One region of the Nonomuraea sp. NPDC002799 genome, then DNA from elsewhere that is predicted to be linked to it. Evidence: riboswitches for the same ligand, from Rfam matches in the RefSeq annotation. Region 1 holds a riboswitch; each other region holds the start of a gene.
The links. Region 1 has a riboswitch for S-adenosylmethionine ahead of ACWD0F_RS04065 (aminotransferase class V-fold PLP-dependent enzyme). Riboswitches for the same ligand answer to the same signal wherever they lie in the genome.
Positions count from the first base shown of each region.

Region 2: linked by a shared signal. The riboswitch ahead of thrC (threonine synthase) and the one ahead of ACWD0F_RS04065 (aminotransferase class V-fold PLP-dependent enzyme) in region 1 are both predicted to bind S-adenosylmethionine.
Region 3: linked by a shared signal. The riboswitch ahead of ACWD0F_RS16745 (GNAT family N-acetyltransferase) and the one ahead of ACWD0F_RS04065 (aminotransferase class V-fold PLP-dependent enzyme) in region 1 are both predicted to bind S-adenosylmethionine.

Region 1 is NZ_JBSFVA010000002.1:34,347-41,878, reverse strand. It holds gene ACWD0F_RS04090 (Rossmann-like and DUF2520 domain-containing protein) at 1-636, opposite strand, end outside; gene ACWD0F_RS04085 (chaplin family protein) at 929-1,156, opposite strand; gene ACWD0F_RS04080 (SAM-dependent methyltransferase) at 1,344-2,306, shown strand; gene ACWD0F_RS04075 (cytochrome P450) at 2,290-3,483, opposite strand; gene ACWD0F_RS04070 (TerC family protein) at 3,483-4,214, opposite strand; SAM riboswitch class IV at 4,341-4,456, shown strand; gene ACWD0F_RS04065 (aminotransferase class V-fold PLP-dependent enzyme) at 4,500-5,786, shown strand; gene ACWD0F_RS04060 (DoxX family protein) at 5,800-6,444, opposite strand; gene ACWD0F_RS04055 (NADH-quinone oxidoreductase subunit D) at 6,568-7,532, shown strand, end outside.
Region 2 is NZ_JBSFVA010000063.1:86-7,617, forward strand. It holds gene ACWD0F_RS49235 (cold-shock protein) at 445-645, opposite strand; gene ACWD0F_RS49240 (MoaD/ThiS family protein) at 892-1,167, opposite strand; gene thrC (threonine synthase) at 1,192-2,424, opposite strand; SAM riboswitch class I at 2,438-2,579, opposite strand; gene ACWD0F_RS49250 (RNA polymerase sigma factor) at 2,658-3,212, opposite strand; gene ACWD0F_RS49255 (alpha,alpha-trehalose-phosphate synthase (UDP-forming)) at 3,244-4,668, shown strand; gene ACWD0F_RS49260 (hypothetical protein) at 4,733-5,335, opposite strand; gene otsB (trehalose-phosphatase) at 5,371-6,141, opposite strand; gene ACWD0F_RS49270 (DUF3263 domain-containing protein) at 6,181-6,480, opposite strand; gene ACWD0F_RS49275 (SAM hydrolase/SAM-dependent halogenase family protein) at 6,598-7,404, shown strand.
Region 3 is NZ_JBSFVA010000007.1:290,671-298,202, reverse strand. It holds gene ACWD0F_RS16750 (MFS transporter) at 1-1,234, opposite strand, end outside; gene ACWD0F_RS16745 (GNAT family N-acetyltransferase) at 1,348-2,013, opposite strand; SAM riboswitch class I at 2,023-2,109, opposite strand; gene ACWD0F_RS16740 (MarR family winged helix-turn-helix transcriptional regulator) at 2,243-2,719, opposite strand; gene ACWD0F_RS16735 (NADPH-dependent FMN reductase) at 2,806-3,372, shown strand; gene ACWD0F_RS16730 (ankyrin repeat domain-containing protein) at 3,480-4,445, shown strand; gene ppk2 (polyphosphate kinase 2) at 4,594-5,493, shown strand; gene ACWD0F_RS16720 (sulfate adenylyltransferase subunit 1) at 5,518-6,789, opposite strand; gene cysD (sulfate adenylyltransferase subunit CysD) at 6,792-7,532, opposite strand, start outside.

The sequences.
Region 1 (7,532 bases):
CAGCATCCGGCCCGGATGCTCGACGCCGATGCGCCCCAGCAGGTCGGAGGACTCGGCGATGAGGGTCACCATGTGGTTGGCCGCCCCGGCCAGCGCCGCGTGGTAGAGCGCGCGGTCGGCTTCGGCGATCCAGACCGGCTCGCCGCCCATCTCGATCACCAGGGCCTCGGCGATCGGCCGCAGGCCCTCGGGCGAGGTCACGCCGTAGGAGATGCCGGTGAGCTTGTTGAGGTCGTCGTCCCGGCCGGTGAAGGTCATCACGGGGTGCAGGGCGAGTGGCAGCGCGCCCGCCTTGGCCGCCGGATCGAGCACGGACAGCCCGTATGCCCCGCTGGTGTGCACCAGCAGCTTGCCCTGGAGGTCGGCACCGGTGGTGGCCAGCCCGTTGACGAGGTCGGGCAGCGCGTCGTCGGGCACGGTGAGCAGGATGAGCTCGGCCGCCGAGACCACTTCGTCGGGCCGTGCCGGCGTCACCCGGAGCCGCTCGGCCGCCCAGCGCCGCGAGTCGTCCGACACGCCGCTCGCGGCCACGATCCGGTGCCCGGCCTGCGCCAGCGCCGCGCCGAGAGCCGAACCGACCTTGCCGGACCCGAGCACGCCGACAGTCAGGCGTGCCGGGCGATCACCTGCGTCCATGACGTCTCACCCCGTCGACCAGCGTAACGGCCTCTCAGGGTTGCATATGTGACCGGTGTTTTGCCGCGCGTTGAGTTAACGACAAAACCGACAAGGGCATACAAATCGTGCACCCCCTGTCGGAGAGATGAGGAGAGGGGTTCACCGCATCGAAGCGGGCGCCGAGTTCTCCGCCAGGACCCGACGCCCGCACCGAGTGTGACCTCTTGGAGGTGCGCAGGCCGGTCAGCCGCCGTCTGACCAGCCGGGATCCGAGCCCGGGCCGACCTGCGTCGGCCCGGGCTCAATCACGTCAGTGGTGGCTGGGCGCGTAAACGCTGGCACCGCCCCGGCAGCCGGCCACACCGGCGCCGATGACGCCGACGCCGACGCCGCAGGCGTTGACCGGGAGGTTGACGGGGACGTGGACCTGGTTGCCGCCCGCGATGCTTCCGTTGCCGCTGGTGATGTCGGCGTGAGCAGGGGCGGCCAGCGCGAGCATGGCGACGGCTCCGGTGATGACCATGGCCTTCTTGAGCACGAGGGGCTCCTCTCCGTGTGTGCGACCTTGTTGTCGCAGGTGCTCGGCTTGATCGGGGTCCGCTACTTGGGGGTTGGCGGAAAGCGACCAGTCGATGACACTGAGTCAACGTTATCCCATGTTGACGACAAAGAGTAGCCAAGCGATGACGGTGCGTGCCCGTCCGGAGACGTGAGATAGTCCTGGGATGTGGCTCACCTGGCGCGCCGCGACGGAGCGCGCGCTGTACGGCGAGACCGGTTTCTACCTTCGCGAACGCCCGTCAGGCCACTTCAGGACCTCGGTCAGCGCCTCGTCCGCGTTCGCCGGCGCGGTCCTGGCGCTGCTGGCGGAGGTGGACGCCGAGCTCGGCGGTCCCGAGACGCTCGACCTGGTCGACATCGGCGCGGGCGACGGCCTGCTGATCGCCCAGGTGCTGGCCGCCGCCGCGCCCGCGCTGCGCGAGCGGCTGCGCGTCACCGCCGTGGACCTCTCCCCCAGGCCCGAGGGGCTGCCCGAGCGGATCGACTGGACGGCGAGCCTGCCCGCCGAGATCACCGGGCTGGCCATCGCCAACGAGTGGCTCGACAACGTGCCGCTCGACGTGGTGGAGCAGACGCCCGACGGGCCCCGGCTGGTGATGGTCGACGCCCGCACGGGCGCGGAGCGCCTCGGCGAGCCGCCACGGCCGGGCGACCGGGCCTGGCTCGACCGGTGGTGGCCGCTGTCCTGCGTGGGCTCGCGCGCGGAGATCGGCCGGCCGCGCGACGAGGCGTGGGCCTCGGTCCTCGGCCGCCTCACCAGGGGGCGGGCGATCGCCGTGGATTATGCACACCCTGTGGATAACCGGCCGCGCCACGGGACGGTCACCGGATACCGCGACGGGTCGGTCGTCGCCGCCGTACCCGACGGGACCTGCGACATCACCGCTCATGTGGCGCTCGACGCGTGCGCGGAGGCCGGGCGGCGGGCCGGTGCGATATCCACAACCTTGTCCACACAGCGTGACGCGCTCCGGGCTCTGGGGCTCTTCGGCGCGCGCCCGCCCATCGAGCTGGCGCGCACCGATCCGCGGGGCTATCTGCGGGCCCTCGCCCGAGCCTCGGAGGAGGGCGAGCTGATCGATCCGGCGGGGCTCGGCGGCTTCGGCTGGCTCAGCCAGCGACGGTGAGCTCCAGCGCCTGCAGGCCCCGGATGACGTAGTTGGGCTTCCAGGCGGGCTGCTGCCGGAGCTCCAGCTTGGGCGCCCGGTCCAGCAGCGCGCCGAACGACTCCATGAGCTCGATCCTGGCCAGCGGCGCCCCGAGGCAGAAGTGAATGCCGGCTCCGAAGGAGATGTGCGGATTGTCGGCCCGGCCCACGTCGAGCCGGTCCGGGTCGTCGAAGGCCGCCGGGTCCCGGTTTGCCGAGCCGAACAGCAGCGCCACCTCCGAGCCACGCGGGATCGGCACGCCGTGGACCTCGATGTCCTCCAGCACCCAGCGCTCGAACATCTGCAGCGGCGTGTCCCAGCGCATCAGCTCCTCGATCGCCGTCGGCAGCAGCGAGCGGTCCGCGCGCAGCCGGGCGAGCTCGGCGGGGTTCCTGAGCAGGCCCCACCAGCCGTTGCCCGTCACGTTCACAGTGGCCTCGTGGCCGGCGTTGAGCAGCAGCACGCAGGTGCCCGACAGCTCGTCCTCGGTCAGCTCGTCGATCTGGGTCAGCGCGCTGATCAGGTCCTCGCCCGGGCTCGCGGCCCGCTCCCTGGCCAGGACCTTGAGGTAGTCGGAGAACTCCGAGGCCGCGCGGACCGCCTTGTGCTGGGCCTCCAGGGGCGGGTTGAGCTCGTACATGCCGCACATGTCCGCCGACCAGGGGCGCAGCAGATGGCGGTCCTGGTCGGGGATGCCGAGCATCTCGGCGATCACCGTCACCGGCAGCGGCTCGGCGACCTCGGCGATGAGGTCGCCGCCGCCCTTCTCGACGTACGCGTCGATCAGGCCCTCGGCGATGGCGCGCACGCGCGGGCGAAGCGACTCGACCATGCGCGGCGTGAAGGCCTTGGAGACCAGCCTGCGCAGCCTGGTGTGCAGGGGCGGCTCGACGTCGAGCATGCCCGTCCTGCTCACCCGCCAGAACGGCTCCTGGAAGTCCGGCTCAGGCTCCCGGCCGAACTCCTCGTGGGTGGCCACGTGCAGGTAGGACCTGCCCAGGCGGCGGTCCCTGAGCAGGGCGTTCACGTCGGCGTGGCGCGAGATCAGCCACTGGTTCGACGGCTCGAAGTAGCTAACCGGCGCCTCGCGCCGCAACTCGTCATAGATCCGGTACGGGTGAGCAGCAAAATCCGGATTCCAGGGGTCGAAGCGCACTATTTCATAGTAGGAGGGTCATCCTGTGGTTGGGCATGCCTGCCGCGCATCCGGATGTTCAGCAGCTCCACGATGACCGAGAAGGCCATCGCGAAGTAGATGTAGCCCTTGGGGATGTGCTGGTCCAGGCCCTCGGCGATGAGGACCACGCCGATCAGCACCAGGAACGCCAGCGCCAGCATCTTGATGCTCGGATGCGCGTCCACGAACCTGCTGATCGGGCCGGAGGCGAACAACATCACCACGACCGCCACCACGACGGCCGCGATCATCACGCCGAGCTCGTCCACCATGCCCACGGCGGTGATGACCGAGTCGAGCGAGAAGACGACGTCCAGCACCATGATCTGCAGGATCACCGAGACGAACGAGGCGGCGGCGGCCTTCGCGCCGTCCTTGCCCTGCGGGGCGTCCATGCTGTGGCCGATCTCCGTGACGCTCTTGGCCAGCAGGAACAGGCCGCCGAGCAGCAGGATCAGGTCGCGTCCCGATATCTCGTGGCCGAAGACCCCGAAGAGGGGCTCGGTGAGCCGCACCACCCACGACAGGGCGAGCAGCAGGAGCAGCCGGCTGACGAGCGCGGCGGCCAGTCCCATGACGCGGGCCCTGTCCCGCTGCTCTGGAGGGAGCTTCCCGGCCAGGATGGAGATGAAGATGATGTTGTCGATCCCCAGCACGATCTCCAGGGCGACCAGGGTGAAGAAACCGATCCAGATCTGTGGGTCGGTCACCCAATCCAGCATCTGCGTACCTCCATGACATGTGGCCGGGCGGTTTCCCGGTAGCAACGAGCCAGAAGACACATAAGTTCGCCGACTTGCTTTTTGTCCCAGACGTCGGGTTATAGTGCCGTCGTAGGTCATGAGTGCCAGCGACAAGCCCCGGCTAGCTGGCCGGCAACCCTCGCGTCCGCGGCGGGGTGCCCCGGGTGAGGACCTGGTCCGTCGTGCGATGCGGCGGGCAAGCGCGGGCCCATGGCTGCACCAGGGGTCCGATGACCCCCGAGGAGATGCGCCGTGTCCACTCTGACGATCTTCAGCTCCGCTCCCGCCCAGGCCGCGGAAGAGACCTCCGCCGTCACGAGCCGGCCGATCCCGGCCGTGCTCGGCGCCGACCTGGAGGTCCCGGTCAAGGGCGGCAGGCTGGTCGGCTACGCCAACCTCGACTACGCCGCCAGCGCCCCCTGTCTGGAGCCGGTCAGCGCCGCCGTCGCCGCCGCGCTCCCGGCCTACTCCAGCGTCCACCGCGGCGCGGGCTACGCCTCCCAGCTCACCACCGCCCGGTACGAGCAGGCCCGCCACACGGTCAGGGCCTTCGTCGGCGCCCGCCCCGACGACGCCGTCATCTTCACCCGCAACACCACCGACGCCACGAACCTCCTGGCCCGCTGCCTGCCCGAGGGCACGACGGCCGTGGTCTTCGACACCGAGCACCATGCCTCGCTGCTGCCCTGGGGCACGTCCGTGCGCCTGGCGCCGCCCGCCTTCCCCGGCGAGGCCGTGCGCGCCGCCGACGAGGCGCTGGCCGGGATCGACGGGCCGAAGCTGCTCGTGGTCACCGCCGCCTCCAACGTCACCGGCGAGTTGTGGCCCATCGCCGCCCTGGCCCACATCGCGCATCGGCACGGGGCCAGGATCCTGGTGGACGCCGCGCAGCTCGTACCGCACCGGCGGCTCAACCTGACCGCGCTCGACCTCGACTACGTGGCCTTCTCCGGCCACAAGCTGTACGCGCCCTTCGGGGCGGGAGTGCTGATCGGGCGGCGGGACTGGCTGGCCGACGGCGAGCCGTACCTCAAGGGCGGCGGCGCCGTGCGGGCCGTGACCGACACCGTCGAGTGGCACGACGACCCCGAGCCGCGGCACGAGGCGGGCACCCCGAACGTCCTGGGCGCCATCGCGCTGGCCGCCGCCTGCGACGCCCTCACCGCCACCGGCTGGACCGAGCTGGTGCGCGAGGAGGAGCGGCTGATCGCCCGGCTGCGGTCAGGGCTGGCCTCGATCGAGGGTGTGCACGAGCTGTCGTTGTGGGGGGACGACCATCCGCGGGTCGGCATCGTCTCGTTCACGGTGGACGGGCACTCGGCCCGCGCGGTGGCCGAGGTGTTGTCCGGCGAGTACGGCATCGGCGTGCGGGACGGGAAGTTCTGCGCGCATCCGTTCGTCCGGCACCTGCTCGGTGAGAGCGATGGGGGTTGCGAGGACGACACCGCCTCCGCGGTCCGGGCCTCGATCGGCATCGGGAGCACGCAGGAGCACGTGGACCGGCTGATCGAGGCACTGCGCGACCTCGTCGCCCGCTGAGCCCGAGCTTTTATCAGCGGTTCGGCGGCTTCGGAGGCTTCTGCGGCTCGTCGGACACCAGGGCGTCGATGTCCCGCATGTCCTCGTCGTTGAGCTTGCCGGACGACCTGGGCTCCGTCGGCTGCCTCGGCACCTCCGGTGTCGCCTCCGCCGTGGCCGGCCGCGCCGGCGTCATGGGACCGCCGGTGTGCGCCGACGTGCGTGGCGCGTGGGCGGCCAGGTCCTCCTCGGCCGCCCTGCGCTCGGCGCGCCGCCGGAAGACCGAGCGGAAGAGGCCGTCGAGCCCGATCCGTCCGCCGCCGAGCGCCAGGAACAGCAGGCTGAGCGCCGCCAGCGCGCCGGGGAACTCCCAGCCGTTGTCAGCGGCCAGCAAGCCGTGCCCCCAGTGCACGAACGCGATCGCCCCGAGCATGTTGATCAGCAGCAGCAAGGCCACCGGCCGGACCAGCAGCCCGAGGATCAAGAAGATGCCGCCGACGGTCTCGACCACGGTCGCGAACCCGGCGGCGAGCTCGGGCATCGGGATCCCCATCTCCCTGAACCCCTGCGTCGTGGCCCCCAGACCGCCCTGCCACTTCTGCCAGCCGTGCGCAACGAAGATCACGCCTGTCACGATTCGCGCGATCAGGGCCGCGATATCAAACAGAACTCTCTTCATGGTGTTTTCTCCCCCCGTTCCAGGTATTCCTCCCCCTGTCCGGCTTCGGGATGCGCTGCCATAACATTCCTTGACCATGCCCCGTACTGGATCACCACCCGCGACGGTGGCAGCATGGCCGCTATGACGGAACGTGTGGTCGGAATCGGGGCGGGCGCGAAAGAGCTGGCCACCGAGGACATGATCCTCAACATCGGCCCGCAACACCCGTCGACGCACGGCGTGCTGCGGCTCCGGCTGACCCTCGACGGCGAGCGCATCGCCAGTGCGGAGCCGATCATCGGCTACATGCACCGCGGCGCGGAGAAGTTGTTCGAGGTCCGCGACTACCGTCAGATCATCATGCTGGCCAACCGGCACGACTGGTTGTCGGGGTTCGCGAACGAGCTGGGCGTGGTGCTGGCCGCCGAGCGTCTGCTGGGCATGGAGCCGCCGGTGCGGGCCGTGTGGGCGCGTACGCTGCTGGCCGAGCTCAACCGGGTGCTCAACCACCTGATGTTCCTCGGCTCCTATCCCCTGGAGCTGGGCGCGATCACGCCGCTGTTCTACTCCTTCAACGAGCGTGAGCGCATCCAGGCCGTCATGGAGGAGATCTCCGGCGGGCGCATGCACTACATGTTCAACCGCGTCGGGGGGCTCAAGGAGGACCTGCCGCTGGGCTGGCTCGACCGGGTGGCGGAGGCGGTCGCGGAGACCCGCCGCCGCGTGCCCGACATCGAGAACCTCATCCTGCACAACGAGATCTTCGTCGCCAGGACGAAGGGCGTGGGCGTGCTCTCCCGCGAGCAGATCATGCAGTACGGCGCCAGCGGCCCCATCGCCCGTGCCTCCGGCGTCGACTTCGACCTGCGCCGCGACGACCCCTACCTCGCCTACTCCGAGTTGCCGGTCAGGGTCGTCACCCGGAGCGCCGGCGACTGCCATTCCCGCTTCGAGGTGCTCATGGAGCAGCTCAAGGTCTCGCTCGACCTGGCCGACGCCTGCGTCGAACGCCTGCGCTCGCTGCCTCCTGGGCCGATCAACCAGCGGTTGCCGAAGGTGCTCAAGGTGCCCGAGGGGCACACGTACGCGTGGACCGAGAACCCGCT
Region 2 (7,532 bases), on a different contig from region 1:
GCTGGTTCATTCCACGCTCGAGACCGCGCCGGGCGTCCTCGTCAAACGCGATCATCTTGGCTGCCATAAGGCTAGACCTCCCAGATGCAGGGTGGCTTGTCCAGAACCGAGGCGATGCCCGCGACGGCATGGGGCTGCATCTCCGTGCGGCAGACCCCATCGTCTCGATCCGGTTGTTGGCACTCTGCTGCACAGAGTGCCAACGACTGTTTAGCACTCTACCCTGCCGAGTGCAAGCGAGGAGCCCCCGGCCCGGCGTCCCCGCCCAGGTCAGTCAGTCTGTACGGCGAGCCGCCCCATGGGGACGAATCCCCCCATTACGGCGAACCGCTGGACGCGGCCCACCGGGCGGCTCGCCATAGAGATCTCGACGAAACGGAGGTTGGCAGGCTCGCACGGACTGCGCTGCCGTGCGTTCCGGCCGGTGCATACCAGTGAGGTGAATCAGACCGCCCGGACAGCTTCTGCCTGCGGTCCCTTCTGGCCCTGCGTGATCTCGAACTCGACACGCTGTCCTTGTTCGAGAGAGCGGTACCCGTCCATCATGATCGCTGAGTAATGGACGAATACATCCTTACCACCGTCTACCGCGATGAAGCCGTAGCCCTTGTCCGCGTTGAACCATTTGACGGTGCCCTGCGCCACTTCCGACTCCTCTTACTGGGCTCACAGACCTCGCCCATTCCTCCGCGAGACCCGTAATCGTCTGACTTAACGGGAAATCCGCCAGCCGATCGCCCTCGACCATACCTGTGGCACGGGGTTTGGCAACAGAGTCAATCCGCAAACTACGTATTTCTCCGTACGATGGGGTGGTCCAAGGTTGAATTGCCCGGGAAATGGAGAAGGCGCCCACTTGGGGCGCCTTCTCAAGTGTCGGGTCTGTCGCGCTCAGCCGCCGGCGACCGCCGGGATGATGGAGATCTGTGTGCCTTCTGGTGCCGGAGTGTCGAGACCCTCGGCGAAACGGACGTCCTCTTCCCCAACATAAACGTTGACGAAACGACGAATCTTGCCCGATTCATCCAGAATTCTCGCGCCGATCCCCGGGTAGTCGGAGTCAAGCTTGGCGAGAACGTCACGAAGAGTCGCACCCTCGCCACTCACTTCCGCGCGATCACCGGTGTAGGTGCGCAGGATGGTGGGAATCCGCACAGAAACGCTCATGGTTTAAGTCGCCTTTCCTGATTGTCAGACAGTCGCGCGGAACGCGTCGAGGGAGGGCCGGATCACGGCGGTGGGCTTGGCGTCGCCGGCGATGACGTCGAGCGTCTTGAGGCCGTCGCCGGTGTTCAGCACGACGGTCTCGGCCTCGGGGTCGAGTTGTCCCGCTTCGACGAGCTTCTTGAGCACACCCACGGTCACGCCGCCGGCGGTCTCGGCGAAGATGCCCTCGGTCGAGGCCAGCAGCTTGATGGCGGCCACGATCTCGGGGTCCGTGACGTCCTCGACGCCCCCTCCGGTGCGCCGGGCGATGTCGAGCACGTACGGGCCGTCGGCCGGGTTGCCGATGGCCAGCGACTTGGCGATGGTGTCGGGCTTGACGGGCTGGACGACGTCGTGCCCGGCCTTGTAGGCCGTGGAGACCGGCGAGCACCCGGCCGCCTGCGCTCCGAAGATCTTGTAAGGCGTGTCCTCGACGAGGCCCAGCGCCACGAGCTCCTTGAAGCCCTTGTCGATCTTCGTGAGCTGCGACCCGGAGGCGATCGGGATGATGATCTGCTCCGGCAGCCGCCAGCCGAGTTGCTCGGCGATCTCGTACGCGAGTGTCTTGGAGCCCTCGGCGTAGTAAGGCCGCAGGTTGATGTTGGTGAACCCCCACTTGTCACCCAGGGGGTCGCCGATCAACTCGGAGCAGAACCGGTTGACGGCGTCGTAGTTGCCCTCGATGCCGATGATCCGGCCCCCGAACACGCGGGCCATGGCGATCTTGGCCTGTTCGAGGTCGGCCGGGATGAACACGCACGCGTCGAGCCCCGCCCGCGCCGCCGCGGCCGTGACCGCGCCCGCGAGGTTGCCCGTGGAGGAGCAGGAGAGCGTGTGGAAGCCGAAGTTGCGCGCCGCCTCGACGGCCATGGCCACCACCCGGTCCTTGAAGGAGTGGGTGGGGTTGCCCGAGTCGTCCTTGACGTACAGGGACTTGATGCCGAGAGCGGCGCCGAGATTTCCGGCCTTGACCAATTTGGTCCAGCCGGGGTTCATATTGGGCTTACTGGTGACGTCCGCGGGAACCGGAAGCAGCGCGCGATAGCGCCAGATGTTGGCGGGACCCGACTCGATGTCCGCGCGGGTGACCTCGCCGAAGGAGTAGGCCGCCTCCAGCGGCCCGAAACATTCCTGACAGGCGAAGCTGGGACCCAGGGGGTAACGGGTGCCGCACTCGCGGCAGGAGAGAGCGACAGCAGGACCAAAGTCGAGCGACATGAAGCGAGGCCTTCCCTCATCTTCGCCCGCGGCCACCTTGACCGCGAACCGGAATTGGCACCTTGTCCCGGTCGGCCTCGCCAGGTCGCGAGTCGAAAGCCGGGAGGGTTGCCGGGGCTTCGCAGGGCCGGTCCCTCCGCCCCTCTGGATGAGCAATATTCAGTTGTGAAAAGGACTCTACCCGCACAAGTGGCCGAAACGGCCACCCGTCTCAGGATGTGAGAAGTGCAGTCTCAGCGATAGTCCTCACCCAGCACACCCTGCACATATTTGCGCGCTTGGTGGATGCGGGACTTGGCGGTGCCGAGCGGGATGCCGAGCTGCTCGGCCACCTCGCTGTAGTCGAGCTGGACGATGTCGCGCAGCACGAGCGCCTGCGCCAGGTCGGGCTTGTCGGCCTCCAGCGCCTCCATGGCGTCGAGGAGGTCGAGCCGCGAGCCGGCGATCACGCTGACCCGCCGCACGTCGGGTTTCTGCATGGGCAGCTCGTCGGAGGTCTGCTCGGCGGACCTGCGCTTGAGCGACCGGTAGGTCGTCCGCGCGCAGTTGGCCGTCACGATGTGCAGCCAGGTGCTGAACCTCGCCCGCCCCTCGAAGCGCCCGATGTTGCGCGCCACGGCCAGCAGCGTGTCCTGCGAGGCTTCCTCCGCGTCCTGGGTGTAGGGCAGGATTCGGGCGCAGTGCCGCATCACATCGGGCTCGATCCGCGCCAGGAGCTCGCCAAGTGCGCGATGATCTCCGGCGGCGGCGGAGCGGGCGAGTTCCTCGGTTAGCTCGTCAAGCGCCATAGCTGGGATCCTATGGGCGAAAGGAGCCCCGATGAACAGCGTATTGGTGGCCTCCAACAGAGGGCCTGTCTCCTTCACCGTCTCCGACGACGGCGAACTCACCATGAAGCGCGGCGGTGGCGGCCTGGTCTCGGGGTTGTCGGCGGTGGCCAAGGGCGACGGCGTCCTGTGGGTCTGCGCCGCGCTGTCCGACGGCGACCGCAGCGCCGTACGCCAGGCTCCGGGCGGCCGGATCGACCAGGCGGGCTACGACACGGGCCCGCTGCGGATGCTCGACATCCCGCCCGCCACCTTCCACCGCGCCTACAACGCCGTGGCCAACTCGACCCTGTGGTTCGTCAACCACCTGCTCTACGACATCCCCAACGCGCCCAACTTCGGCACCAGGTTCGAGCGGGAGTGGGAGTCCTACCGCGACTACAACGGCGCGTTCGCGCTGGCGCTGGCCGAGGAGGCCGGGCACGGCGCCCGCGTGATGGTGCAGGACTACCACCTGACGCTGACGCCGGCGATGCTCCGCGCCGAGCGGCCCGATCTCCGCATCGCCCATTTCAGCCACACCCCGTGGGCGCCGCCCGAATACTTCTCCCTGCTGCCCGACGACGTGGCCGGAGAGGTCCTGGAAGGCATCCTGGGAGCCGATCACGCCGGGTTCCTGGCCGACAGGTGGGCCCAGGCGTTCATGGACTGCTGCGAGGCTCTCCTGGGCGCGGAGGTCGACCGCGCCGGGCGCAGCGTCACCCACGAGGGCCGGACGACCCGCATCGGCGTGCACAGCCTGGGCGTGGACGGCGACGCGTTGTGGGAGCGGGCGGGCGAGCCCGACGTCGAGTCGCACATGACGGCGATCAAGGAGCAGGTGGGCGACCGCCGGCTGATCGTCCGCATCGACCGCACCGAGCTGTCGAAGAACATCGTGCGCGGCCTGGTGGCCTACGGCGAGTTCCTCGCCGCCCATCCCGAGTGGCACGGGCGGGTGGTGCACCTGGCCTTCGCCTACCCGAGCCGGCACGACCTGCCCGAATACCGGGAGTACACCGCGTCGGTGCAGCGCTGCGCCCAGCAGATCGAGGACGAGTACGCCACCGAGGACTGGGATCCGCTGATCCTCAACGTCAACGACGACTATCCGCGCTCGCTGGCCGCGTACCGGCTGGCCGACGTGCTGCTCGTCAATCCCATCCGCGACGGCATGAACCTGGTCGCCAAGGAGGGCCCGATCCTGTCGCCGAGGTGCGCGCTGGTGTTGTCGCGAGAGGCGGGGGCGGCGGCCGAGCTGGGCCCCCACGCGCTCGTCGTCAACCCCTACGACATCAGCGGCACGGCCGCCGCCCTGCACCAGGCGCTGATCATGCCGGAGGACGAGCGCAGGTCGCGCCGCGACAAACTGCGCGCGGCGGCCACCGCGCTGCCACCGCAGAAGTGGCTGGCAGCCCAGCTCGACGCCCTGACCTGACCGCGACCGAGCCCGGCCCGGCGCCCTGACCGCGACCGAGCCCGGCCCGGCGCCCTGACGGCCGTCAGGACCAGTCGGCGTGCTTGAGCGCGTCGGCCAGGCCCGGCGTGTTCCACTGGTCGACCACCACGAGCTTGGTCTTCGGCAGATACCACTCACGCTGCGTGAAACGCGCCCGCACCTTGCCGCTGGAGTAGCTGACGCAGGTGGCCCGCCAGGCGTTGTAGGCCGCCTTGTGCCCCGGGCCGAGCTGGCGCAGGCCCCTGGCGACCTTCGGGCCGATGATCTCGCCCCACTTCCGGTTGACCGGACACGGCTGCACGTCGCTCGCCGTGTAGAAGGGCCGCTTGCCGGTGTAGGGCCCGAAGCCCTCGGCGCCGCGCTTGATGTAACCGGGCCCGAAAACGTAGAAGGCGTCGCATTCGGGCGTGCCCCAGCCTCCAGGCTTGGCGCACTTGCCGGTGACCACCTGGACCGCGTCCGTGCCGCCGCCGTAGACCTTCCACTGGATGGGGATGTAGAGCGTCAGCCCGCCCCTGAGCTTGAGCTGCTGAGCGGGAGCGGCGTGGACGGAGGCGGCGGAGGGAGAGGCGGAGGCGGCGGGCAGGGGGGCGGCGAGGAGGGTGGCCGCGGCCAGGGCCGCGACGGCGAGAGATCGCTTGGACATGTGCCAGAACGTAGGGGCCGTGACTTGCAGATCAGTCACGAACGGCTGAACGCCGCCACGAGCTCCGCCAGCAGCGCCACCACGCCGTCCGGCCCGTCCACCACGATGTCGGCCTGCTCGGCCAGCTCGGTCACCTCGGCGGAGCCGCTGAACACGGTCACGCCCGGCAGCCCCGACCCGCGTACGGCGTCGAAGGCGGGCAGGTCGCCGAGGTCGTCACCGGCGAAGAGCACGGAGCTCGCGGCCCGCTCGGCCAGGAACAGGCTCAGCGCGTGGCCCTTGTCGATGCCGGGCGAGCGCAGCTCCAGCACCAGGCGGCCGGGCTCGATCACCAGGCCGTGCTTGGCGGCCAGCTTGGCCAGCGGCTCGCGCAGCGTGGCGAGCGCGCCCTCCGGATCGGCGGCCCGCCTGGTGTGCACCGCCACGGCCCGGCCCTTGTCCTCGATCAGCACGCCGTCCAGGCCCAGCGGGCCGAGCACGAGCGGCAGCTCCGCCTTGGCCCGCGGCACGCCAGGTGGCGGGGGCGGCGCGGAGATCCGGCCGTTCTCCCAGCGCTCGAAGCCGTAGTGGCCGAGGATGACCAGCCCGGGCACGTCGGCCAGGCCGGGCCCGAGCTCCAGCGCGGTGGCCGGTGGCCGGCCGGTCACGATGGCCACCGCGCGGACGTGCGCGCCCAGCTCGGCGAGCACCGCGGGCGCCTTCGGGTGGATCACGGCCTTGGCGGGGTCGGGCACGATCGGCGACAGTGTGCCGTCGAAGTCGAGTCCGATCACGGCGCCTGCCGGATCACTCAGAATCGATTCCATTCCAGGGATGTTCCTCACGCGGCTGCCGTACCCAGCCGGTCAGGGGCGCATGCCAAGCCTTCTGGCCGCACGGTCACGCTGGCGGGTGGAGCGTAACCTGCGCAGTCGTTTGACCAGCATGGGGTCGTGCTCCAGTGCTTCAGGTCTGTCGATCAATTCGCCGAGCAACTGGTAATAGCGGGTGGCGGAGAACCCGAAGGCCTCCTTGATGGCATGCTCCTTCGCGCCCGCGTAACGCCACCACTGGCGTTCGAAGGCGAGGAGCTCCAGATCGCGCTCCGACAGCGGTGGGCGGGACGATTCGGGGGCGGCATCGTCACCGCTGAGCGGTGCTCCCATGATGTCCTCCTCGGAAGGGGCGGGCGACGATCACGTCGCGCGCACGCGGCCCGTGGCCATCGTAATGTGCCGAGTGCGGCTGTTCACGGCGGATTGAGAGACGTACAGTCCCGAAATGTGACCTCAGTAATCACCCTCCTCACCGACTACGGGCTTGAAGATGGTTATGTGGCGGCCTGTCATGGAGTGATTGCCGGGATCGCCCCCGAGGCCAGGGTGATCGACGTGTGCCACCTGATCCCGCCGGGCGACGTACGGCGTGGCGCGGCGGTTCTCGCACAGACCATCCCGTATCTCCCTCCCGGCATCCACATCGGCGCGGTCGATCCGGGCGCGGGCGGCGCCAGGCGAGCGGTGGCCGTCGAGGCGGGCGGCCGGGTGTTCATCGGCCCGGACAACGGGCTGCTGTCGTGGGCGGTGCACGCCAGCGGCGGCGCGCGGGCGGCGTACGAGATCAGGAACGCGCGGCACTTCCTGCGGCCCGTCTCGCCGACCTTTCACGGGCGGGACGTGTTCTCGCCGGTCGCGGGGCGGTTGTGCGGCGGGTTGCCGGCGGCGGACCTGGGGCCCGAGCTGCCGCTCGACCGGCTGGTGTCGCTGCCGAATCCGACCTCGCTGCTGCGCGACGGCTCGGTGGAGGGCGAGGTCGTCTCGATCGACCGCTACGGCAACACCCAGCTCTCGATCGCGGCCGGCGACCTGGACGCGCTCGGTGTCCAGGTGGGCGACACGCTGGGGGTGTGGATGGGGCGGCGGCAGCTCGCGATGCCGTACCGGGAGACGTTCACGGCGGTCCCGCCCGGGGAGCTGGTGGCGTTCGCGGACTCGGCGGGGCTGATCGCGCTCGCGGTCAACTCCGGTGACGCGGCCCAGCGGCTGGGGCTCCCACCCGGCGCTCATGTCCGACTTTCCCCCACTCGATAGGACTAAAGCCACAGATAGGAATTACTCCGCGTATCGGTCTGTTTACCGAAAGCGTCGGATTGCTACGGTGATCGCGTGTCAGAATGCACGGGCAAATCGGACGTCCCTCCCCTTCCTTCGAGGTTGAC
Region 3 (7,532 bases), on a different contig from region 1:
TCGCATCGGAGGTCAGGCCGACGATGAGGGGGCCGAAGGCGACGCCGATCGTCAGCAGGAGCTGCAGGACGGCGAAGCCGAGGCCGCGTGACCTGGCCGCCACGACGTCGGCGATGCAGGCCGTGCAGGTGGGGATCGCGGTGGAGGAGATCGTGATGGCCAGCAGCACGAGGACCACCAGCGCCACCGGGGAGCTCATCAGCAGGGCGACGCCGAGGAGGACCGAGCCGATGGTGATGCCGGAGCCGCCGATGAGCAGCCGGCCGCCCTTGACCCGGCCGTGCAGACGCTTGCCGAGGTGGGTGCCGATCACGGTGCCGGCCAGTACGCCGACGATGCTGACGCCGCCGCTGATGCTGCTGGCCACGCCGGTCTCCATGCCGAAGACGCGGACCATGAGGGACGGCAACCAGAAGTAGACGCCGCCGAGGCCGAGGGTGAGGATCATCACGCCGAGGGAGACGAGGACCAGGGTGCGGATGGCCAGGACCTGGCGGACCTGCGGCCAGAAGGGCGGCTTGACGGTGACGCCCGCCTGCGGCGGTTCCGTAACGCCGGGCGCCGGCCGAGGCACGCCCGCGGTGGCCATGATCTTGTCCATCTGGCCGCGCTGCGGCTCGCGCAGCCGCCAGGCCAGGATGGCGGTCAGCGCACCCGGGATCGCCATCAGCAGGAAGGCGGCCCGCCAGCCGAACGCCTGGCCGATGACGCCGCCCAGCAGGGTGCCGACGCCCCCTAGGTAGGTGGTCATCCGGGTCCAGCCGTACACCTGCATGCGGGTCGCGGCGGGGTAGAAGTCGGCGAGCAGGCTGCCGACGGCGGGGTTGTCGATGACCTCGGCGGCGGCGAGCAGGACGCGCATGAGGTAGAAGACGGCGAAGCCGGCGGCCAGGCCGGAGCCGAGGGTGGCCAGGGCCCAGCAGAGCACCACCACTGTAATGATCTTGGTGCGGCTGCGCCGGTCGGCGAGGTAACCGGCGGGCAGCGCGACGGCGGCGGCCGCCAGGGCCGCGGCGGTCGGGATGGATCCGGCCGCGGTGTCGCTGAAGCCCCATTCGGCCTGCAGCAGGGGCAGCACGCCGGCCATCAGGTTGGCTTCGATGCGATCGACCATGCCGACGACGAACAGCACGACGAACGGCCCCCACCCGAAGGGGTTCGGATCGGTCGCGCTGATGCCGCCCGGCGGCGGGGATCCAAGTCGGCGGCGTTCGCGGGCAACGGTCTTCACCATGACTTCTCCTCCGCGGTAAGTGCTCCCCGGGGTGGCGCATGGGACGCGGAAACGCCCCAGAACACGGTTCTAGGACAATGTTCTAGGACGAGTGTCGTACATCACACTGCGTTTCACCAGTACGCAGAGGTGCCGGGTGAAACTTCTGACCCAGAGCTGGGGCGCGGGTGTCTCGCGAGGCGCGCGACCAGGTGGTCCTTGACGGCGCTCCACTCCGAGGTGACGACGGAGTACATGGCCGAGTCCCGCAGCCGGCCCTCCTCGCCGGGGGCCCACGACGGCGACCAGCTCCGCAGCACGCCCTCGAACGTGGCGCCGAGGGCCTCGATCGCGCGCCGGGATCGCTCGTTGCGCGCGTCGGTCTTGAGATCGACGCGCGCCACCCCGAGCCGCTCGAAGGCATGGCTCAGCAGCAGCAGCTTGGCCTCGGCGTTGATGCCGCGACCCTGCGCGGACGCGGCGAGCCAGGTGAAGCCGATCTCGACCGCGCGCAGCTCCGTGCGGCCGGGCCAGTACCGGGGGTCCCAGTACGCCGTGCAGCCCACCGCGCGGCCATCGCTCCGCCGGACCTGCGCCAACGGGACGAGTCCTTCCTCGACGCGGGCGAACTGGGCCGCCAGATAGCCGGGCACCTCCCGCGCGCGGGGCACGAGGGTGAAGCCGTAGCTGCTGCGATCCTCCTCCGCCGCCCGGACCAGGTCATCCGCGTGGCCGGCCGACAGCGGCTCCAGCCTGAGCAGGGAACCCTGCAGCGCGGGCACGTCGAACCAGGGGCGCATGGCGACGACTCCTCATCGTTCCTGGCATTGGCACCTTGCCGTGGCAGGTTGCCGGACCGTCGGCGGGCCAGGTCCCTCGGGTCCTCTGGATGAACACCGCCGATCATGGCGGCCGGCGTGCGCGGACGTCAAGCACGGGACGGGGGGAACGTGTCCGCCCAGGTCGAAGGGGCCCGCGGAAGAGCGCCCCCGGCGGCCGCCGAGCCGTTTCAGCGGGGCCGTGCGCCGGTCAGCGGATTTCGGCGCCCAGGCGCGTCAGCACCGTCTCGGCGATGTCGCCGAGTGCGTCGAGCTGCTCCTGGGTGAGCAGGCCGATCAGGTGGGTTCGCACCGATGCGACGTGCTGGGGGGCCGCCGCGACGATCGCGTCCATGCCCCCGTCCGTCAGCGCGATGACGGCGCCGCGCCCGTCGTCGGCGCACTCCTCCCTGGCGACGAGCCCACGCTCCTCCATGCGGCTGACGTGGCGCGACAACCGGCTCTTGGACCACAACATGCGGTCGGCCAGCTCCTGCAGCCGCCAGCGGCGGCTCTGCCGGGACGACAGCGCGGACAGCACGTCGTAGTCGGCATCCGAGAGCCCGGAGTCGCGCTGCATGTCGCGGGAGATCTGGGTGTCGAGCAGCAGGCGCATCCGGCGATAGCCGAGCCAGGCGCGGAACTCGCGCTCGTCAAGCCAGGGGGGATCGGACACTGGTTCGGGCATGGTCGAACGCTAGCACTGGTTGACGTGTAAACGAAATCCTGGCACTCTCTAGTTTACACGTAAACCTGTTGCTGAGGAGACGCACCATGCCCACGCTGAAGGTCATCGTCGCCAGTACCCGCCCGACCCGCATCGGCAGGACGATCGGTGACTGGGCGACGGCGCACGCCGTCGAGCACGGGCACTTCGACGTCGAGCTGATCGACCTGGCCGAGGTGGGCCTGCCGTTCCTCGACGAGCCCGAGGACGCCACCACCGGGCGCTACGTGCACCAGCACACCAAGGACTGGAGCGCGACCATCGGCGCCGCCGACGCTCTGGTGTTCGTGATGCCGGAGTACAACTACGGCTTCAACGCCCCGCTGAAGAACGCGCTGGACTTCCTGCACGACGAGTGGGCGTACAAGCCGGTCGGGCTGGTCGGCTACGGCGGCATGTCGGGTGGCATGCGCGCCGTCGAAATGATCAAGCCGGTGCTGGTCAAGCTGCGCATGGTGCCGGCCGGGGACGCGGTGACCATCTTCCACCGCCAGTCCATGACCGCCGACGGCCGGTTGTCCGTGGACGAGCGCCTCAGTTCCGCCGCCGACGGCATGTTGCGGGAGTTGCGGCACCTGACGGAGGCGATGTCGGTGATGCGCGCCGCCGGGTAGCGCGCCGGCGGATGTCCCACGCAGTGGAGGCGCGGCCGGAAATTGTCCGTGCCCTCCGCCATGATGGCCTCGCTCGTGTCCACGCGCATGATCTCGATGGAGCTGTCATGACCGTTGATGAAATCGCCGGATGGTCCCATGTGAGGGGGCCTCGGTGGGAAGACCTTGCCTTCATTCGCGCCAAGCTCGACGCGGGTGCCGACCCGAACGAGGGGGCCTACGCCTTCGAGCGGCCGCTGCACGCCGCGGCGGAGCAGGGCTCGCCGGAGGTGGTCGCCGAGCTGGCCGCCCGGGTCGATGACGTCGACACGGAGTTCGAGGGCCGCACGGCGCTCTGGGAGGCGATCTTCAACGACCGGCCGGACAACGCCCGAGCCCTGGTCGCCGCCGGAGCGGACCCGTGGCGGCCCATGATGGGCGGCTGGTCGCCCGGCCGGCTCAGCCTGGCGGGCCCCACGCCCGGCCTGTTCTTCCCGTTCCCACGCGGTCACGCCGGCCTGACCGAGGCGGAGGCCGCCTCCGTGACGGAGGCCGGCCGCTTGGCCGGCGCTCTGGAGGGCAGCTTCCCCTATGACGGGTTCAGCCTCACCTGCGTCGGCGGGATCGGCGCCGCCGAGGCGGCACGGCGCCTGGCCGCTGAACCCGCCGACGAGGACGAGCTGGAAGAGGTCATGGACGATCCCTCCGACGATGGGGCCATGCTCTTCATCGGCTTGACCGACGTGCCCGGCGGTTGCGTCGTCAGCCAGGAGTGGGGCTACATGGCCTCGACTCCCGTCCTCATGAAGGCGCTGTCGGCCGGCACGGTCGCCTACGGCATGTACGCCAACCCCAAGAGCGGCAACCAGGGTCACGTCTGCCGCGACGGCGAGGTCGTCGGCTGCGACACCGCCCCGGGCCGCGGCGACGTGTCCCCCGAAGACCCGGCCGAGGAGATCCTCCTCAAATACCTGTACTTCGGCCACGCCGAGGCCTATTGCTTCGCCGGGGCCGGCCTGCGCCCGGCCGATGCCCGCGCGATCACCGACCCGGACGCGTACCTGCGGCTGCCCGAACGGGACTACTGGCACTGATCAGAACGGGACTACCGGGGCAGATCAGAGGGGCATGCGCTGTCGTTGAGCGGCTCTGGCCGGGTGAGTCGTGCAGCCTGGTCGCCGGGCCCGCGCGGATCCGCTGACAAGTCGTTCAGGGCGGCAGATTTGGGCAGATGCAGATGTCATGGATCAGGTTTCCCTGCTGGACTCGACCCCCGGTCTCCTGGTGGACGACAGCGACGACGACGACCCCGTGCTGCTGCGGCCCGACGGCACGCGGGTCGACACCTGGCGTGAGCACTACCCCTATCCCGAACGGCTGGCCCGTCAGGACTACGACTACTGCAAGCGGCTGCTGCAGATCGAGCTGGTGAAGTTGCAGTACTGGGTCAAGGAGCGCGGAGAACGGGTGGTCATCCTGTTCGAGGGCCGGGACGCGGCGGGCAAGGGCGGCACGATCAAGCGTTTCATGGAGCATCTCAACCCGCGCGGCGCCACCGTGGTGGCACTGGAGAAGCCGTCGGAACGCGAACGTACCCAGTGGTACCTGCAGCGCTATTTCGCCCACCTGCCGGCCGCAGGGGAGATCGTCCTGTTCGACCGCTCCTGGTACAACAGGGCCGGGGTGGAGCGGGTGATGGGGTTCTGCACCGAGGCCGAGTGCCGGGAGTTCATGCTGCAGGCGCCGATGTTCGAGCGTGCCCTGGTGCGCGACGGCATCCACCTGATCAAGTTGTGGTTCTCGGTGACGCGGTCGGAGCAGCGCACCCGCTTCATCATCCGCCAGGTGGACCCGGTGCGGCAGTGGAAGCTCTCGGCGATGGACGTGGCCTCCCTCGACAAGTGGGACGAATACACCGCGGGCAAGGAGGAGATGTTCCTCAACACCGACATCCCCGAGGCGCCGTGGACGGTCATCAAGAGCAACGACAAGAAACGGGGCCGGCTGGAGGCGATGCGCCACGTGCTGAGCCAGTTCGACTACGACAACAAGAACCTCGAGGTCGTCGGCGAGCCGGATCCGCTCATCGTCAGATCGGCGTCCGACATCTACGACGAGGACCACACCGCGCCGACCCCCTGAGACGTCACCCGCGAGGAAGCGTGATCACCGGATGCCGGTGATCACGCCGGCGGCGACGGTGGCGTTGCTGGCCTCGTCGATGAGGATGAACGCGCCGGTCACCCGGTTGCGCGCGTAGTCGTCGGCGAAGAGCGGGCGGGTGGTGCGCAGGCGGACGCGGCCGATCTCGTTGAGCGTCAGCGCCGCGACTCCGGTGTCGCGGCGCAGGGTGTTGACGTCCAGCCGGTAGTGCAGGTCCTTGACCAGCACCCGGGCGGTGGCGGTGGTGTGCTTGACGATGAGTTTCGTGCCGGGCGCCAGGGCGCGCTCGCCGGTCATCCAGCACACCATCGCGTCCAGGTCCTGGGCCGGCTCCGGCTGGTTGTGCGGGCGGGCGAGCATGTCGCCCCGCGAGATGTCCAGGTCGTCGGCCAGGCGCAGCGTGACCGACATCGGCGGGAACGCCTCGGTCACCGGGCCGCAGGGCCCCTCGATGCCGGTGATCACGCTGGTCAGCCCGGAGGGCAGATGCACCATCTCGTCGCCGGGCCGCAACACGCCGCTGGCGACCTGGCCCGCGTAGCCGCGGTAGTCGTGCAGCAGCGGGTCGGCCGACTGGCCTGGCCTGATCACGTACTGGACGGGGAAGCGCACGTCGATGAGGTTGCGGTCGGAGGCGATGTGCACGTGCTCCAGGTGCCGCAGCAGCGACGGGCCGTCGTACCAGGGCATGTTGATCGAACGCTCGACCACGTTGTCGCCGTGCAGCGCGGAGATCGGGACGAAGGTCAGGTCGCCGATGTCGAGCTTGGTGGCGAACGCGGTGAACTCGTCCTCGACGCGCGCGTAGGCGGCCTGGTCGTACCCCACCAGATCCATCTTGTTGACCGCGACCACCAGATGGGGGACGCGCAGCAGGCTGGCCAGGAAGGCGTGCCGGCGTGACTGCTCCAGCACGCCCTTGCGCACGTCGACGAGCACGACGGCCAGGTCGGCGGTGGAGGCTCCGGTGACCATGTTCCTGGTGTACTGCAGGTGTCCCGGTGTGTCGGCGATGATGAAGGTGCGCCGCGGCGTCGCGAAATAGCGGTAGGCGACGTCGATCGTGATGCCCTGCTCGCGCTCGGCCTGCAGTCCGTCGGTCAGCAGCGCCAGGTCGGTGTGCTCCTGACCCCGGTCCGCGCTGATCCGCTCCAGCGTCGCGAGCTGATCTTCGAAGATCGCCTTGGAGTCGTACAGCAGCCGGCCGATCAGCGTGGACTTTCCGTCGTCGACGGAACCGGCCGTGACCAGGCGCAGGATGTCGGTGTTCGTCATAGCTAGAAGTAGCCTTCCTTCTTGCGGTCCTCCATCGCGGTCTCCCCGGTGCGGTCATCCGCCCGCGCCTGACCCCGCTCGGTGATCCGGGTCACCTTGATCTCCTCGATCACCTCGTCCACCGTGGCGGCGACCGACTCGATCGCGCCGGTGCAGGAGGCGTCGCCGACGGTGCGGAAACGGACCGTCGCCGTGCGGGCGGGCTCGTCGTCCTGCCGGTGCGCGTACGGGTTGTCGTCGAACAGCAGCCCGTCCCGCTCGAACACCCGGCGCCGGTGGGCGAAGTAGATCGGTGGCAGGTCCAGGGACTCCCTGCGCAGGTAGTTCCACACGTCCAGCTCGGTCCAGTTCGACAGCGGGAAGACCCGTACGTGCTCGCCCCGCCGGACCCGGGTGTTGAACAGGTTCCACAACTCGGGCCGCTGGTTCTTGGGATCCCACTGGCCGAACTCGTCGCGGAAGGACACCACCCGCTCCTTGGCGCGGGCCTTCTCCTCGTCGCGGCGCGCGCCGCCGAACGCCGCCTCGAAGCCGTGCTCCTCGATCGCGTCCAGCAGCGTGACGCTCTGCAGGCGGTTACGCGAGCCCGGCCTGCCGGGCTCCTCGGCCGCCCGGCCCCGGTCGATCGACTTCTGCACCGAGGCGACGATCAGCCGGACGCCCAGCTCGGCCACCGTCCGGTCGCGGAACTCGATCACCTCCGGGAAGTTGTGCCCCGTGTCCACGTGCAGCACCGGGAACGG